Regions from separate parts of the Serratia proteamaculans genome, predicted to be linked through region 2. Evidence: predicted binding sites of a transcription regulator. Region 2 holds the regulator's gene; the other holds the start of a gene.
The links. The regulator sigma-54, encoded in region 2, starts transcription at its own class of promoters, with help from an activator protein. The targets are predictions, from matches to a motif close to GTTGGCACANNTTTCGCTNT.
Positions count from the first base shown of each region.

Region 1: the regulator sigma-54 is predicted to act here: its motif matches at 2,161-2,180, upstream of norV (anaerobic nitric oxide reductase flavorubredoxin).

Region 1 covers NZ_OX461105.1:3,374,839-3,379,551, reverse strand. Annotated here, with positions in the region: gene norW (NADH:flavorubredoxin reductase NorW) at 1-591, opposite strand, end outside; gene norV (anaerobic nitric oxide reductase flavorubredoxin) at 588-2,117, opposite strand; gene norR (nitric oxide reductase transcriptional regulator NorR) at 2,279-3,802, shown strand; gene QOT07_RS15745 (hypothetical protein) at 3,892-4,092, opposite strand; gene QOT07_RS15740 (hypothetical protein) at 4,356-4,713, opposite strand, start outside.
Region 2 covers NZ_OX461105.1:4,793,608-4,798,320, forward strand. Annotated here, with positions in the region: gene lptB (LPS export ABC transporter ATP-binding protein) at 1-549, shown strand, start outside; gene rpoN (RNA polymerase factor sigma-54) at 600-2,033, shown strand; gene hpf (ribosome hibernation promoting factor) at 2,057-2,344, shown strand; gene ptsN (PTS IIA-like nitrogen regulatory protein PtsN) at 2,508-2,969, shown strand; gene rapZ (RNase adapter RapZ) at 3,101-3,955, shown strand; gene npr (PTS phosphocarrier protein NPr) at 3,952-4,224, shown strand; gene QOT07_RS22305 (BglG family transcription antiterminator) at 4,278-4,713, opposite strand, start outside.

The DNA.
Region 1 (4,713 bases), 1.4 Mb from region 2:
ACCCATCTGTTGCAGACAATGGTGCAAACGGCTGCTGGCTTCAATCGGCATCAGTGCCGACAGCAGGCTGCCGGATCTGTCCACCAGGGTGACCTGTTTACCGGCCCGGCACATGTCCATCGCCAATTCACACCCGATCAGGCCGCCGCCCAGGATCAGCACTCGCTGCGCCTGAAGCAGTGTCAATTCGCCGTCGCGATATTCCTGCTGGCTGTTGAGCGTCAGCATCAGTTCATTGCCGGTCACCGGCGGTACGATAGCCGAAGCACCGACCGCCAAAACCAGTTTGTCGTACTGCCAGCTTTGCTCGCCGCTGCACACCCTTTTATGCTGAGTATCAATATCCGTGATCCGCGTGTTTGGGTGTAACGTCAGTTGGAACTGTTCGGCAAAGCTGCCGCAGGTTTGCCGCGTTAAGGCATCTGCAGTTTGATTCTGGCTGATCACATGGCTCAGCTCAGGTTTGTTATATTCATCACAGCTGTCGGCGGCAATCAGGCGGATCGGAACCTCGCTATTGAGCCTGCGCAGATTTTTTACCAGCTGTCGGGCGGCAAAGCCGGAGCCAACGATCAGAATGCCAGGGTTCATTTTGCCTCCGAAGCGAGGGGATCGAACACGTCTTTGCCCATTGCGCATTCCGGGCACAGGAAATCATCCGGCACATCTTGCCAGCAGGTTCCGGGGGCCACATCTTGCATGGGTTCGCCCAACGTTGGATCGTAGATCCACAGGCAGACGCTGCATTGCATGCGCGGCCCGAGATCGGCATCGGCGTTGGTATCGGTATCGACATTGGCGCAGGGTACTTCAGACTGTGGTTGTGGTTGTGGTTGTGGTTGTGGCTGTGGCTGTGGTTGTGGCTGTGGCTGAGCGACGGCAGCTGCAGGCGCTGGGGCTGCCGTCGTCAAAGGCAAGGAGGTTAAAGCCCATTGACGAGCGATATCCCGACCATGTTGACGGCAGACTGCCAGCATATCGCCATCGGGACGCCATTTGGCTTTCAATGCCAGCGTGGTTTCAAAACCACAGTCCATCAAACGGGTTTGAATACGGTCTACCGCGCCACCGTTCCAGCCGTAGCTGCCGAAGGCCGAGGCTTTCTTATTGCGAAAACGCAGCCCGGTGATCTCTTCCAACAGCCCGGCAACTTTTGGCATCATCACATTATTCATGGTCGACGAACCCACCAATACGCCTTTGGAACGGAACACGTTAGTCAGGATTTCGTTTTTGTCATGACGCGCCACGTTAAAAATCTTCACCGCCACCCGCGGATCAACTTCGTTGATGCCCTGTGCAATAGCGTCCGCCATCATGCGGGTGTTGTTGGACATGGTGTCGTAAAAAATGGTGATGCGATCTTCCTGATAATCCGCCGCCCACTCTAAATAGCGCTGCACAATTTGCGTCGGATTATCGCGCCATACCACGCCGTGTGAGGTGGCAATCATGTCTACCGGCAGGTTGAAACCGAGGATCTCGTTGATTTTTGGTGTCACCAGCCGGCTGAACGGGGTCAGGATATTGGCGTAGTAACGCTGACATTGTTCAAACAATTCATTTTGATCAACCTCATCATTAAACAGATGCTCATCGCAGTAATGCTGGCCAAAGGCGTCATTACTGAACAGCACGGCATCGCCAGTCATGTAGGTCATCATACTGTCCGGCCAGTGCAGCATCGGCGTTTCAACGAAGATCAGCTGTTTACCATTACCGATATCCAGGCTGTCACCGGTGTGGACTACGTGGAAGTTCCACTCTGGGTGATGATGGTGACCGTTGATTGAATCAATGCCATTTTCGGTACAGTAGATAGGCGTTCCCGGGATTTGCGCCATCAACTCGGTCAGCGCCCCGGCGTGATCTTCTTCTGCGTGATTGATGATGATGTAATCCAGCGTTTTGAGATCAATTTCCGCTGACAGATTCTGTACAAACTCACGGCTAAACTTATGGTCCACCGTGTCGATCAACACGGTTTTCTCTTCACGGATCAGATAGCTGTTATAGCTGCTGCCCTTCAAGGTTTTGTATTCTGTCCCATGAAAATTACGCACTTCCCAGTCACGTTGACCGACCCACTGGATATTATTTTTCACCTGAATTGCCATGCTCATTACCTTATTGTCGTTTACTGGGTTTCGATACTTGTAATTAGCAAACAGCGTGCCAGTTTTTATATTGTTGTTTTTTATGTGATAATTATTTATTGATGTCATTCTGACATAGGCGTAACATTGTCCATATGACAATTAAGTGTCGGAATGACATTATGACCCTCTCCATACAGTCCCTTGCCACCATCGCTATCGAATTACAAAGCGGCCTGACACAAGGCGACCGCTTTCAACGCCTGATCAACAGTTTGCGCCGCCTGCTGCGCTGTGATGCTTCGGCCTTACTGCGCTTTGAAGGGCAGCAGTTCCGCCCATTGGCGATTGACGGTTTGGTTCAGGATGTTCTGGGGCGACGCTTTGCGCTGGATGCCCATCCGCGCCTGGAAGCGATTGCCCGCGCCGGTGACGTGGTGCGTTTCCCCGCGGATAGCGATTTACCGGACCCCTACGATGGTTTGATCCCCGGCCATGACCAACTTAAGGTTCATGCCTGCATTGGACTGCCCTTGTTTGCCGAACAGGATTTAATCGGTGCGTTGACTTTTGACAGTCTGGACCCGCTGCAATTTGATCGCTTCAGCGATGAAGAACTACGGTTAATCAGTGCATTAGCGGCGGGGGCGCTAAACAATGCGTTATTGGTTGAAGCCTTGGAGAGGCAGGCGTTGTCTCCGCTGGCATCGCAAGGGGTAAGCACGCCTAGAGAAAATGATGAGATCATCGGACTTTCGCCGGTTATGCAGCAACTTAAGCAGGAAATCAGCATCGTTGCCGGTTCCGAACTCAACGTTTTGATCACCGGAGAGACCGGGGTAGGTAAAGAGCTGGTGGTGCGGGCGATCCATCAGGGATCGGCGCGGGCTGCCAACCCGCTGGTCTACCTTAACTGCGCCGCTCTGCCGGAAAGCGTGGCGGAAAGCGAACTGTTCGGCCACGTCAAAGGGGCATTTACCGGTGCCATTCAGCACCGCGCCGGCAAATTTGAAATGGCGGACAATGGCACTCTGTTTCTCGATGAGATTGGTGAGCTTTCACTGTCGCTGCAGGCCAAGCTGTTGCGGGTGATCCAATACGGCGATCTCCAGCGAGTGGGGGATGATCGGGTCAAGCGCGTTAATGTACGAATTTTAGCGGCCACTAATCGTAATCTCAAACAGGCGGCGGTTGATGGGGCATTCCGGCTGGATTTATACCATCGGCTGAGCGTGTTTCCGCTGTTCGTGCCACCGTTGCGCGAGCGAGCCAGCGACATTGCCCTGCTGGCGGGATACTTTTGCGAACGTTGCCGCATCAAGCTGGGTTTGGTGCAGTTAACGCTTTGCGCAGAAGCATTATTCACGCTCGAGCAGTATTCATGGCCGGGGAATATTCGCGAACTGGAACATGTCATCTATCGGGCGGCGATTTTAGCTCGCGCGGAGCAAAACAGCAGCGAGCTACAACTGTTGCCGGCGCATTTCACTATAAAGGCCGGCTCTTTGCCGACCGGGATCAGCGATGAAGCACTGCCAGAGACAGCTATTGAGGCGGATCTCGCGACGATGACGCAACATTTCCAGCGCAGCGTGATTGAGAAAACCTTGGCGCAATGTGAGATGAACTGGGCGGCGACCGCACGTAAATTGAACCTGGACAGCGGTAACTTGCATCGATTGGCCAAGCGATTGAATATTAAATAAGTGTGCCTTTGTGATGACATCTATTAATTTATTTATTCAGCATAAAAATAAACTGCCCGCGTATATTCTCATATGTGGGGCGGTTTTATCTATGTTTTTTTGAAAATCACACAGATGATTTTGTATATAAAAACAATAATGGAAAGTGAAAAGAACATGGCAACGATAAGTTTTGATATTTTTTCTGGCGCAGTGTAAAGATAATCAACGCCGATGCCTGCACCCGCTAATAAAATAGAGGATAAAACCATCCCAATTAAAACTGATATTGTCCAGTATGTTCTTTTCATGCTGAAGACTTTGTAAAAATATCGAATAATTTAAAAAATAACGAAATGAAAAAAGAGAAGGTGGCAATGATAATGACTAATTGAGACATACCTGCCGGCGCGGCCAAGCCTGAACCAGGATTAAGCACTCCAGCACCGCTAAGAAAAGGGCTGCTGGAAACTATAGCTAAAAGTATAAGTAACGGCCTAATTTTCTTTGTCATATATAATGCGGCTCTAATATATAGAGCGGTAATAATAAACTACCGCCTATGATTTTTAGTCTAGATACGGCACGAGCCACCAATTGAACCATTACAATTAGAGCTTTTATTTCCGGTATTGCTATTATTATCACCATTAGAACCTTTGTTCGTGAAGCACCCACCAGCAAGTGATCCACCAATAAGTCCTAATCCGAGACCAAGCGGTCCGCCAGCAGCTCCTGCAATCATGCCGCCGATAATGCCAGCACTACAGTTTGTTGTCTCCTGACTCTGTTTCTTATAATAACCACCATTATCAGCCTTGCCACTGGTGTTGCTGGTTCTGCCTCTGTTTCTGCCGCCATTATCTACACGGTCGCCGCCATTATTGCCACGGCCACCGGCGATCGAGTCTAACAAGGCTACATCAATTGTT
Region 2 (4,713 bases):
ATCGTGATTGACGAAGAAGACATCAGTCTGCTGCCATTGCACGCCCGTGCGCGTCGTGGCATCGGCTATTTGCCGCAGGAAGCGTCGATCTTCCGCCGCCTCAGCGTGTATGACAACCTGATGGCCGTACTGGAGATCCGTGACGATCTCAGCAGTGAGCAGCGTGCAGACCGTGCGGTAGAGCTGATGGAAGAATTCCATATCACCCACCTGCGCGACAACCTGGGCCAGGCGCTGTCCGGTGGTGAACGCCGCCGCGTCGAGATCGCCCGTGCCCTGGCGGCTAACCCGAAATTCATCCTGTTGGATGAACCCTTCGCCGGGGTTGATCCGATTTCCGTTATCGACATTAAAAAAATTATCGAGCACTTGCGTGACAGCGGCCTGGGCGTGCTGATCACCGACCATAACGTGCGCGAAACGCTGGACGTGTGTGAACGCGCCTATATCGTCAGCCAGGGCAAACTGATTGCTCACGGCACGCCGGATGCTATTCTGGCCGATGAGCAGGTGAAACGCGTTTATCTGGGCGAAGAATTCCGCCTCTGAGTGCCAGCGCGTCCTGATGGACGACTGTTAACGGAAGTAGACTGAAGATTATGAAGCAAGGTTTGCAACTCAGGTTTAGCCAACAACTGGCCATGACCCCCCAGCTCCAGCAGGCTATCCGCCTGCTGCAGTTGTCCACGCTTGAGCTCCAGCAGGAGATACAGCTGGCGTTAGAGAGCAACCCATTGCTTGAACAGACCGATCTGCACGAAGAAGTCGACGCCAAAGAGACCGTCGAAACCGAAGGTTTGGATACCCGCGAGGCGCTGGAACAGAAGGACATGCCCGAAGAGCTGCCGCTGGACGCCACCTGGGATGAAATCTACACCGCCGGTACGCCATCCGGTACCCGTACCGATTACAGTGACGATGAACTGCCGGTGTATCAGGGCGAAACCACCCAGACCCTGCAGGACTACCTGATGTGGCAGGTGGATCTGACGCCGTTCTCCGATACCGATGCCGCTATCGCCACCTCGATCGTCGACGCCGTTGATGACACCGGCTATCTCACCGTGCCACTGGAAGACATTCTGGAGAGCATCGGTGACGAGAATGTGACAATGGACGAAGTCGAAGCGGTATTGAAGCGCGTACAGCGTTTTGATCCGGTTGGCGTCGCCGCGCGCGATCTGCGCGATTGTCTGCTGGTTCAGCTTTCCCAGTATGCCAAAGACACGCCATACCTGGCTGAAGCACGCCTGATCATCAGCGAACATCTGGACTTGCTGGCTAACCACGACTTTCGCAGTCTGATGCGAACAACCCGCTCAAAAGAAGATACACTGAAAGAAGCGATGCAGCTGATTCAGTCTCTCGATCCGCGTCCGGGCCAGTCGATCAATACCGGCGAATCCGAGTACGTGATCCCGGACGTGTTGGTGCGTAAGGTGCAAGATGTTTGGACGGTTGAGCTCAATAGCGACAGCATTCCACGCTTGAAGATCAACCAGAAGTACGCCGCAATGGGTAACAGCGCGCGTAACGACAGCGACGGCCAGTACATCCGCAGCAATCTGCAGGAAGCAAAATGGCTGATCAAAAGCCTGGAAAGCCGAAACGACACCCTGCTGAAAGTCTCACGCTGCATCGTCGAGCAGCAACAGGCGTTCTTTGAACAGGGTGCTGAATTTATGAAGCCCATGGTGTTGGCGGATATCGCCCAGGCCGTGGAGATGCATGAATCGACAATTTCACGCGTGACCACGCAGAAGTTTTTGCACAGTCCGCGCGGCATTTTCGAATTGAAATATTTCTTCTCCAGCCATGTGAATACCGACAGCGGAGGCGAAGCTTCCTCTACGGCGATCCGGGCAGTAGTGAAGAAAATGATCGCGGCGGAAAACCCCGCCAAACCGCTCAGCGACAGCAAGCTGGCTACCCTGCTCTCCGACCAGGGGATCATCGTGGCGCGGCGTACCGTCGCCAAGTACCGAGAGTCTTTGTCCATCCCGCCGTCCAACCAACGTAAACAGTTGGTTTGACCTCTATTGAGAAGGAAGACATTATGCAGCTCAACATTACCGGACACCACATCGAAATCACCGAACCTTTGCGTGAGTTCGTGAACACCAAGTTCGCTAAACTCGAACAGTATTTTGATCGCATAAATCAGGTGTATGTCGTTCTTAGTGTGGAAAAAGTGCAGCAGATTGCGGAAGCAACGGTGCACGTGAATGGAGGCGAGTTGCACGCCACCTCGGAAGACGAGAACATGTATGCCGCAATTGACAGCCTGATCGACAAGCTGGCACGTCAATTGAACAAACATAAAGACAAACTGAAACAACACTGACATTCTGGGCCGTTTCCGTCAGCGGGTACGGCTCAAACGTAGCCTCGGCCATCGGCGCGTTACCTGTATGGGTATCGCGCCGATAAGCCATCAAGGGTTAAACAAGGCGAAAAATCACCTCACAAGCCTCCTGCTTGCTGGTGTGGTTTTAAGTGAAGATGAGATGAACAACGAAACAATGCAATTAAGCTCGGTGTTAAACATCGAGTGCACCAGAAGTTCCGTCCATTGCACCAGCAAGAAACGGGCTTTGGAAATTATCAGCGAACTGGCCGCCAAGCAGCTCAACCTGTCACCACAGGTGGTGTTTGACGCGGTTCTCACCCGCGAGCGCATGGGCAGCACCGGTATCGGCAACGGTATCGCGATTCCCCACGGCAAACTGGAAGAGGACACACTGCGGGCCGTTGGCGTGTTTATCCGTCTCGACCAACCTATCGCCTTTGACGCCATTGATAACCAGCCGGTCGATCTGCTGTTCGCCTTACTGGTGCCGGCCGACCAATGTAAAACCCATTTGCATACCCTGTCGCTGGTCGCCAAGCGCCTGGCCGACAAAACCGTATGCCGCCGCCTGCGGGCAGCGCAAAGTGACGAAGAGCTTTACCAAATCATCACCGAGTAACGCCCGGCTGGCGTGACTTCCAGCCCGGATAACGATACTGTTTAGCCACGATGGATCCCGGTTCAGATCGGGATCATAAAGTTTCTAGCGGTGGCGATAAACGCCACTGAGATGCCAGGGGGAGTTGCCACATGGTGCTGATGATTGTCAGCGGCCGTTCCGGTTCAGGGAAATCCGTCGCCTTGCGGGCGTTGGAAGACATGGGTTTTTACTGCGTTGATAACCTGCCCGTGGTACTGCTGCCGCAGCTTGCCAATACGCTGGCGGAACGCAATAGCTCCGCTGCGGTAAGCATCGACGTGCGTAACATGCCGGAATCGCCGGAAGTGTTTGAATATGCGATGACCCAACTGCCGGACAGCTTTTCACCGCAGTTGCTGTTCCTCGACGCCGACCGTAATACGCTGATCCGCCGCTACAGTGATACTCGCCGTCTGCACCCGCTATCCAGCAAGAACCTGTCGCTGGAAAGCGCCATCGATGAAGAGAGCGACCTGCTTGAGCCACTGCGCTCCCGGGCCGATCTAATCATCGATACCTCGGAAATGTCGGTGCATGAGCTGGCCGAAATGCTGCGTACCCGCCTGTTGGGCAAACGCGAGCGCGAGCTGACCATGGTGTTCGAATCCTTCGGCTTTAAGCACGGCATCCCGATTGACGCCGACTACGTGTTCGACGTGCGTTTCCTGCCAAACCCACACTGGGATCCGAAACTGCGTCCGATGACCGGCCTGGATAAGCCCGTCGCCTCGTTCCTCGATCGCCACACTGAAGTGCATAACTTTATCTACCAGACCCGCAGCTATCTGGAACAGTGGTTGCCGATGCTGGAAACCAACAACCGCAGCTATCTGACGGTCGCCATTGGCTGTACCGGCGGTAAACATCGTTCAGTCTATGTAGCGGAACAGTTGGCCGACTACTTCCGCTCACGCGGCAAAAACGTGCAGTCACGCCACCGCACGCTGGAAAAACGCAAACAATGACGGTCAAGCAAACGGTTGAAATCAAAAATAAACTGGGCATGCACGCGCGCCCGGCGATGAAGCTGTTTGAGCTGGTGCAGAGCTTTGATGCCGAGGTGATGTTGCGCAATGACAGCGGCACCGAGGCCGAAGCCAGCAGCGTGATTGCGCTGCTGATGCTGGACTCCGCACAGGGCCGTCATATCGAAGTGGAAGCCACCGGCCCGGATGAAGCCAAGGCACTGGCCGCCGTGATCGAACTGATTAATTCTGGTTTTGACGAAGACTAACCGCCAGGGGCGCTGCATGCTGCGCCCTCTGACTTACACCCTATAATTCTCCACTAGATCCGGCTTAAACAGTCCAGCGCCACCGCTTTGAAACTGTCGAAATTATCACTGCCCAACAGGCGGCTCATCGAACGCTCGCGCACAAAGGTGACGAACAGCTCGTAAATCGCCATCGCCTCTTCGTAATCGCTCTTGCTGATCGCCAGCAGGAAAATCACATGGGCAACCTCGCCCTCTCCCCAGGCCACGCCCTGCGGCGCCAGCAGCGTCACTACCACGGTTTTTTTCGCCAGCAGCCCCAGTGAGTGCGGCAGTGCAATCCCTTCGCCCAGCAGGGTAGAGACAATCGCCTCGCGCTCCACCACCGACGGATAAAAATCATCGCCGACGTAGCCTTCACGTTCAAGCTGGCTGCACACCTTCTGGAACAATTGCGCCTGGGTCAGCGGCTCGTTGACCAGCATAAAATGCTCGGCGTCGAAGAATTTC